DNA from 2 places in the Paenibacillus sp. FSL H7-0943 genome. Region 2 is predicted to be linked to the other one. Evidence: riboswitches for the same ligand, from Rfam matches in the RefSeq annotation. Region 2 holds a riboswitch; the other holds the start of a gene.
What was found. A riboswitch is a leader RNA that binds a small molecule or an ion and turns the genes downstream of it on or off. The one in region 2 is predicted to bind cyclic di-AMP.
Positions count from the first base shown of each region.

Region 1: another riboswitch for cyclic di-AMP. It lies ahead of NSQ55_RS00540 (C40 family peptidase); the one in region 2 lies ahead of NSQ55_RS25725 (alpha/beta hydrolase).

Region 1 is NZ_CP150148.1:111,588-116,011, forward strand. Features, by position in the region: gene NSQ55_RS00520 (hypothetical protein) at 1-91, shown strand, start outside; gene NSQ55_RS00525 (4a-hydroxytetrahydrobiopterin dehydratase) at 320-607, shown strand; gene NSQ55_RS00530 (cytochrome c) at 690-1,046, opposite strand; gene NSQ55_RS00535 (GNAT family N-acetyltransferase) at 1,174-1,659, opposite strand; gene NSQ55_RS00540 (C40 family peptidase) at 1,849-2,301, opposite strand; cyclic di-AMP (ydaO/yuaA leader) riboswitch at 2,346-2,488, opposite strand; gene NSQ55_RS00545 (C40 family peptidase) at 2,850-3,278, opposite strand; cyclic di-AMP (ydaO/yuaA leader) riboswitch at 3,336-3,474, opposite strand; gene NSQ55_RS00550 (hypothetical protein) at 3,693-4,424, opposite strand, start outside.
Region 2 is NZ_CP150148.1:5,892,992-5,897,415, reverse strand. Features, by position in the region: gene NSQ55_RS25740 (alpha-glucuronidase family glycosyl hydrolase) at 1-901, shown strand, start outside; gene NSQ55_RS25735 (Nif3-like dinuclear metal center hexameric protein) at 920-1,720, shown strand; gene NSQ55_RS25730 (hypothetical protein) at 1,805-1,978, shown strand; cyclic di-AMP (ydaO/yuaA leader) riboswitch at 2,413-2,599, shown strand; gene NSQ55_RS25725 (alpha/beta hydrolase) at 2,705-3,514, shown strand; gene selD (selenide, water dikinase SelD) at 4,035-4,424, shown strand, end outside.

The DNA of each region.
Region 1 (4,424 bases), 1.1 Mb from region 2:
GGGGAGCGGCGTAATTATTTACGATAAGGACACGCACCGCATTAATATTTTAGTTGGCGAAGAGGATTTGGCTTCAGTGGTTTTGATTTAGGTTGAGGAGACGTCTGGACGTAATTTGCCCGTAGTTAGTAGCCCGTGTTAAAATTGATAAAGCCGAGTTATAATCGCTGGGATTTGTGAATACATTAAATCGAAAATATCGCCATTATCCTGGCACATCCCTTGGACCTCAGAAGCTAAGGGATGTTTTGTTTAAAGCCTAAGACAAGTAAAGGGAACTGCGCACTTTACTGCAATTTTTTGTAAGGGAGGAAACGAATTGTTATTTACGGAAGAGGAACTGCGTGAGGAGATCACCAAGCTAGAGGGCTGGAAGCTGGAAGATAACGTTATGGTACGAAAATATATGTTCAGCCAATATATGAAGGGCATTGCGTTTGTTGATGAAGTAGCCACGATTTCAGAAGCCTTCGATCATCATCCACATATTACGATTGATTATAAAACAGTTACACTGCGACTTGAATCTAATGAAGAAGATGGGATTACGGCTCTAGATCTTCGAGAGGCGCATCAATTTAATGAAGCCTTTGAAAAAAATCACTAGTTTAGCCGAAATCATAAAATAAACGCCCGTGCAGAGATAGTCACCTATCTCATACACGGGCGTTTTTAGTTGCTTGGGTGGGTTACTTTTTCTCTGAGAGCCAGAGTGCGACGTTGGCGATCTCTTCAGGCGCTAGTTTCTCCTTAAAGGAAGGCATTTGGCCACGTCCTTTAGTGACGATGCTATAGATTTCCTCAGCGTCATGCTGGCCACCTTCATTCTGAAGACTTGGTCCAACTCCACCTTGAAGCTGATCGCCGTGACAGGTGATACAGCTGGCTTTCACGGTTGCTTCTGCCTTTGCTGCGTCCAGTTGAACTACCGGCATCGTGGGCTTATTTTCTTCCGCTACCTCTTCTTTACCCGGAAGTGTAAACATGAGTACTACCGCAAAGGCACAGGCGGCAAAAAACAAACCGCTCATGATCCATTTCTGCATCCCAATTCGTCCCTTCTATGTAAGCTGCTCCCTACATTATAGCTTATGGTGAAGCGTTATCATAGGGTTTGTGACAAAAAAATGAACGAGAATACAATCATTCTCATGAAATATATGGTATTTAATATCATTTGTCATAGACCATGCAATAAAAAGGTTTGTCTCCTGTAGGTGTGCGGCGTTCATACGTATCTGTAATCGTAAATCCACATTTTTGATAAGTTCGAATGGCGCGTTGGTTCCAGGTCAGGACTTCTAGATCTATCTCACGATCAGGATAACGATTCAAGGCTGTCTGGACGATGGCATCTACGAATAGTTTGCCTAAACCATGGCCGCATAGATCGGGGCGCATCCCAACTCCTAAACGAACGACTCCTTCCATCGGGAACAACTGTGCGAATCCGCACAAAATCTCTTGTTCATTTAATATGGAGATATATTGTTCCTCCCGGAGCTGCGGATCGCCAAACTCGATGCCAAGAGCCTGCATCTGCTCCCACGGCATCCAGCCATAAATATTATATGGGGGCGTATAGCTCCACTTACAAATAGCTTCTCCGTGAATTGCCTCCATAGGAACAACATGAAAAGTTACCGAGGGATTTATCATAAGGTCAACGATCTCCTTTCACGAGGACATTGCTATATTACTAATTATATACAAAATGGGGGAGGTTCGACTCAGAAACTTTATATGAGAGGAATGTTTTACAAATTATGAGAGGGGTAAATAAGTAATAAGACAAAAAAACAAGCTCTCCTCCAAGAGTTACCTTGGAAAAGAGCCTATGTACGTTACTTATTGAACATCATCATTGTCTTCCGATTCAGCAGCAACCGATTGGTAAGCGTCTGTGCTCATAATGCGCTTAGCACCAACGTAGCGTTTCACGTAGTAGCTATCACTCAGAGAGCTAATCGTAACACCGCGTGAGGTAGAAGCGTGTGCGAACTTACCTTCACCGACATAAATGCCGACATGGGAGACACCTTTGCCACTTGTATTGAAGAATACAAGATCTCCGGCTCTTATATCATCACGGGAGATTGCTGTGCCCATTTGATATTGGGAACCTGATTGGTGTGGAAGGTTAATGCCAATCTTATCAAACACATACATTGTAAATCCGGAGCAATCAAATCCGTTAGTGGATATACCGCCGGATACGTATTTAGTACCGATGGCCTTGTCAATCACTTTATCCATTTTTGAATCTGCGAAAGCGCTTCCTGCTCCGATGGTGAGGATGATGGAAAAGCTTAGTACTGCTGCTGCTAACTTCTTCTTCAAAAGTGTATACCCCTTCCAAATGCCTACGAGGTTAGCTTAAGGGTTCGGTTGAAGGTCCCCTATGACCCCTCTATATAATGGAGGTCAATTCACCCAAAGTTGGTTCCCCCGTTTTCCTAATAGTTAGGAAACTCGGCTCATACTGTTGATTAGGATTAGCTTGTAATCAATACATGACAAAACCTTTGTAAATAACAACTTAATGATTACAAAAATGTTACTAAAATCTCACTGCGCTAATTGTAACAAACAGAAAGCCGCTTGGCAATCGTTTTTAACATATTAATGCAGAAAAATTGGCATTTTTACGGTAGAAAGGCATATGTAAGCGTTAATAATGACCTAATTTTTAATATAATTGCAATTTTTATCAAATAAACGTGTTTCAATCGGGCTCTAATAGTGTAAAAATATATTATGGAAAAAGAAAAACCCGAATTTGATTACGGGCATAATCAGATTCAGGTTCATATAGTTGTAATTATGAGGTTATAGTTGTGAGGAAGGTTTCAATCGAAGGCTACAGCTTGATAAGCTGAAGTACTCATTACTCTTTTAGCGCCAACATAACGATTGGCCCAGTAGGCCTGACTGAGTGAAGTGATGGTTACTCCACGCGAAGAGGACGATTGTGCGAATTTTCCGTTTCCAACATAAATGCCGACATGGGATACTCCATTGCCAAGTGTGTTAAAGAACACTAGATCACCAGAACGCAGATTGCTTTTGGATACAGCAGTTCCAACGCTATATTGAGCTTTTGATGTACGAGGTAAAGTAAGACCCACATTCTTGAATACATATTTTGTAAATCCAGAGCAATCAAATCCGGCAGTGCTTGTACCTCCGGTTTTATAGGCAACTCCAATAGTCTTTGAGATTACAGTGTCCATCTTAGAGTCGGCAAAGGCGCTTCCTCCACCAATAGATAATGCCATTACAAGTCCTAGCGCCGCAGCGACGCATTTTTTTCTTAAATTATGTCTTTTCAAAAGATGTACTCCTTCCAAGGCCTGCGAGGTTAGCTTAAGGGTTCGGTAGAAGATTCCCTATGATCCCTGTAAAGCGAGATCAATTCACCCAAAATATGGTTCCCCCACTTCCCGGTGCAAAGGAATTAGGCGTGTTAAGCACCAAGAGAATGACGTTTCGACAGTTACACTTACGATAAATACATTTAGTTATGTAGGAATCGTTTCAATTGATTACAAAATTGTTACTAATAGCACAGGACTTATTGTAACAGAGCTTTTATGATTTTGCAAATACTCTTAAGTTATCCGTAATGAGAAAAAGTCCCAGCTCCTGAATACAGGAATTGGGACCTTTTTATTATGTCAAATAAGGTTAATTTATTGTGGAAATGCTTTGCTACACCATAGATGATATTGTGCAGAGATTCCCCACATTTTTAAGAGCGTAGAAGGTAGTGGTGAGATTTGCCGTATTATAAGTGCCGGCAGGCCGGGACAGAACAGACCCGTCAGTCCGCACACTAGCAGTAAGAGCAAGCCTCCCGCACCAAGTACAATGGAAACACCTATAGCAGGAATCAGTGACCGCAAGCAGATGAACAGTGAGGAGAACATTCCTGTACCGCCGGTGTAACCAAACTGCATATATAGAAGAAACAGGCGCACGATAAAAATATATATAAGCCATGCCAATACGTATGGTACTAAATGAAGTAACAAAGTGTAGTTAAACAAAGAGGATAAGAACAGCCCGTACATTTTTGGAGCAAGCCAGTAAAGCGGCAGCAGGGTCAGAACCCATTCGATTAGGCTAAAGACTAAGACAGGTAGTCCATAGATCTTCATGCCAGGGAAAAAGAACAGTCCGCGCTCGCCCCTTCGCTCCTGGTGGAGCTCATGCAGCAATCCTGCCCTTATGAAAGGAGAAAGCAGAAGTCGCAAGACAACAAGTCCTAGAAGCATCCATAACCAAGTGCGTATCGCAGGGTCAGTATTCAAGCTGAACTGTCCCTCGATATAATACAACAGTCTGCCCATACCGCTGCCGCCGGCGTCTTTATCTGGATAGCGCAGTAGAATTGGAATAATAGCAGATCGGATGAAACCATA
Region 2 (4,424 bases):
ACATACCAATCATCTGATGGAGTTTCAGATTGCTCAAGAATATACGGGGCAGCAGCGGCATCTCTGTTATCTTGTTCCACAGTGGAAAGAAGTCCTTGATTTCAATACTTATGCCAAAGGGCAAACTACGCTTGTGAAACATATTGTGGACGGATCGGTGTGGGGAAATAAGTATAATGGTGTGGCTGCTGTAACTAATGTTGGGGATGACATGAACTGGACGGGGCATGGGTTAGCTCAAGCTAATCTGTATGGATATGGGAGATTAATTTGGAATCCGGAGCTGACGGCAAAGGAAATCGCTGAGGAATGGATTCGCCTTACCTTTGGCACTGATGAAGGTCTAGTGGCTGCTATTCGCGGGATGTTAATGGACTCATGGAGGATTTACGAATCTTACACAGCTCCATTAGGTGTGGGCTGGATGGTTAATCCGGATCATCATTATGGGCCGAATGTGGATGGATATGAATACGCCAAGTGGGGAACGTACCATTATGCGGATCATAAGGGCATTGGTGTGGATCGTTCAGTCAAATCGGGAACGGGGTATAGCGGACAGTATATGGGTCTTAATGCATCAAATTATGAGAATCTAGCGTCTTGTCCAGAAGAGCTGCTGCTGTTCTTCCATCATGTTCCATACACGCATGTTCTGCAATCGGGGCAAACGGTTATACAACATATCTACGATACTCATTTCGAGGGGGCAGAGCAGGCTGCACAGCTTCTAGCAACATGGGAATCACTTGAAGGCAGCATGGATAGTGGATTGTATGTGCAAGTGAAGCAACGTCTTGAAGAGCAAGCAGAGCATGCGCAGGAATGGAGAGATCGGATCAATACGTATTTTTACCGCAAGAGCGGAATTGAGGATCTTAAAGGCAGAAAGATTTATTAGATTTTGAACCGAGGGATGATGATAGTGAGCCTCACGATTAGAGCGATTTTGAAAGATTTAATGGGAACTGTGGAACAGGTAGAAGGGACTGTGGATATTCTGAACCCAGGGGAACCGGAAACTGAAGTCACAGGGATTATTACGGCCTTTTCTGCCACACAAAATATTGTGGAGCAAGCAATAGCGTTAGGAGCCAATTTGCTGATCACGCATGAAGGTGTATTTTATAGCCATCATGCGGCGAACGAGTGGTTAGAAGGTGATCCGGTTTATCATGCGAAAAAAAGTCTGATCGAACGATCCCCAATAGCTATTTTTCGTTATCATGATTATTGGCATCGGCAAGAGCCGGATGGGATTATGATGGGTTTGCTGCGAGAGCTGGATTGGTCAGACTATGTGGAAGAGCAGCAAGCGGCTGCTACGATCCTCACTATTCCTGCCATGACTGTACTGGAAGCTGCTCAGTATATTAAAAGTAAGCTAGGGATCTCTTATGTACGCGCTGCTGGTGACCTGTCTCTGTCCTGCAAACGCATAGGGATATTAGTAGGTTACAGAGGGGGCGGGACGATGGCTATTCCACTTTTTAATGATCACAATCTTGATTTAATTATTGCTGGAGAAGGACCAGAGTGGGAGACTCCGGAATATGTGCGGGATGCAGGGCACCAAGGCAGATCTAAAGCGCTCATCATGTTAGGTCATGCGGAGAGTGAAGCGCCGGGGATGAAATATTTAGCTGAAATCTTAGCAGACAAATATCCCATGCTTCCTACCCGGTTCATTGCTGAACAACCCATCTATCAGATGGTTTAATCTGGGGAAATTAAGAGTACGGAATAAATAAACATATTATGGAGAAAATGAAGGGAAACAGGTCACTGAGAAAGGAGTGTTTCAATGGAAATTCCTTTGGAGGCTGATGAAGTATTAAGTCGGATCAAAAAGCTGCAAAGCGACGGAAGCTCGATCAGTAAAAAACAAGTAAAGCAAAGCGACCCAGAGCTTATGAGAAGTGCGCTGTTCTTTTTTCCAAGCTGGGAGCATGCATTGAAAAACGCCGATCTTTTGTAGCCATAGTATTGTAAAAGGAAGCTAAGTGGACAGGGGGATATCTCTGATTCTGCTTAGCTTTTTTCTTTTTTATGAAATCATTCGTGCTGTTCATGTGAAATAATATTAACAAGCTTGCCAAACGGATCGGGGACATAGAAACGACCAACACCCCAAGGTACAGAAACTGGCCCAATATTGGTATTGAAGATTGTCGTTTCTTATTAAATAGGAAAGTACTGGTGAATCACCCCCTTTTTCGCTTGCTTCAGAGCTGTTTTTCTAAAGAAAACGAGTAAACAAGAGCAAAAGAAAGAGAAAATGAAGAGTATGCTTAATATGAAATGAAAAGCATTGCTTTCAACATTATTTTGACCAGAGCCCTCCTTTACAAGAAAACCTTACAAGAGTATGATTCATCTCAGAACTGAGAATTATCTTAAATTTACAATTACATAAGCAATCCGCTTAATTTCCGTTTCTGGAAAGCGGGGGAACCAACAACTGGCAGCCGATGTGAGAGTCGGCACTGGTTATGGGGTGAATCCTGTTCCGGGTGCATAATATGCATCCCTGCAGGTAGGGCAACTCTCACTGCCCGAATCCGACAGCTAACCTCGTAAGCGTATGGAGAGAGGATGAATGGCGTGTTTAGTGATGAATAGCCACAGAGAATCCCTCTGTGGTTTTTTGCTGCGTTTTTAAGCAGATATAGTCGTAGAATTTATTATGAAAGAGGTGTTACCTTTGCCTATCGCTAAACTGAACGGAACTTCGCTCTATTATGAAATCAATGGAACTGGCACTCCGGTTGTGTTTATCCATGGACATGGATTAACACACAGTATGTTCAAACCACAGCTGGAGTATTTTTCCGATAAATATAAAGTGATTTTGTGCGATTTACGGGGGAATGGCAAGTCTGGTAAACTGCTGGAGGCCCCACATGAGATTATTGAGACGCAATGTCTGGATCTGATTATGCTGTTGAATGACCTAGGTATCCGTGAAGCAGTTTTTGTAGGAATCGCCTATGGTGGCTTAGTCGTTCAGCATATTGCCAAACAATATCCTGAGCGTGTAAAAGCCATTGTGGTCGCGGATAGCTTTTGTAGGACTCACGGATCAACAATAGTAGGGAAAATACAAACTATGGCAGCATATTGTAGTTTACTAATGTATTATCTCCCAAGCGAGCTGGTGTTGCCTTCGATTCGGATGATGTACCGAGAGCGCTGGAGTCTGGCCTACAATGAGATTAGAAGAGGGCTGCTGGACAAACGTCCCCGGGAGCTATATCGGCAAAGGCTGGCTACGAGCCATGTTGATTACACCAGATGTTTAAAGGCTTTTAAACGTCCCGCTTTATGTATTGTAGGGGACTTCAATGAATTTGGAGTGAATTGTATGAAGGAAATGGTGTCTCAGCTGCCACATGCGCAGTTGGCGATTATTCCGAACGCATTAGATCCAAGTAATCTGTGCCAACCGGAGCAATTCAATGCGATTCTTCAACGTTTCTTAGAGAAGCAGCAGGGTACTCAGCAGATTAGCTGATCTATTGGGAGACCTTCACAAGCGAAGCGTTTAAGTGAGAAAAAAGACGACCCATAGCCAGGGAGCACGAGCTGGCTATGGGTCGTCTTTCTGGGAAGAACTTTAGGGGAATTCTCCCTAAAGTGAAGGAGATTATGGCTCCTAGAACATGGATTAGGGAGAAATTCCCTAATAATAGGATGTTTTTAGGGAGGATTTCCCTAATATAATGGACATCCAACTAAAGGCTGGCTTATCAGTAGTAAAATCTACGAATGAGCCAGCCTTTGGTTATTTTACTAACCGATGGATGTTGAACATTTACAAGCATATTGTACCTAGAACGCCACTTAATGTCCCCACCCTACCACAGCATCAAATATAGCTCACCCGACGTGGGAAAGAACGGTAGACCTAAGTAGTGATGGTAAGTGTATAGAGGAAGGCGTAACAAGCAGCACATCTGCTACTCTTGCATTTTGTACAATGCGATCTACTCGTGTAAGATTAAGATAATTCATACTAAAGGAGCTGAGTCATGATGTCTCAAGCTGAAACTATAAAACTGACTTCATTATCTTCAAAAGGGGGCTGCGGCTGCAAAATCGGTCCCGCTGATCTCATGCAGGTTATTCGCAGTCTGCCACCAACTGTTCCTAACCCGGATCTACTTGTAGGTCTGGACACTAGTGATGATGCAGGGGTGTACCGTTTAAGTGATGAATTAGCGTTAGTGCAAACTGTTGATTTTTTCACGCCGATCGTGGATGATCCCTATTCATTTGGTCAAATTGCAGCAGCCAATGCATTAAGTGATATTTATGCGATGGGTGGAAAGCCGCTTACGGTGCTTAATATTGTGGCCTTCCCTATTTCTGTTTTAGATAAAAGCATTCTCGGTGACATTTTGCGCGGTGCAGCGGATAAAGTA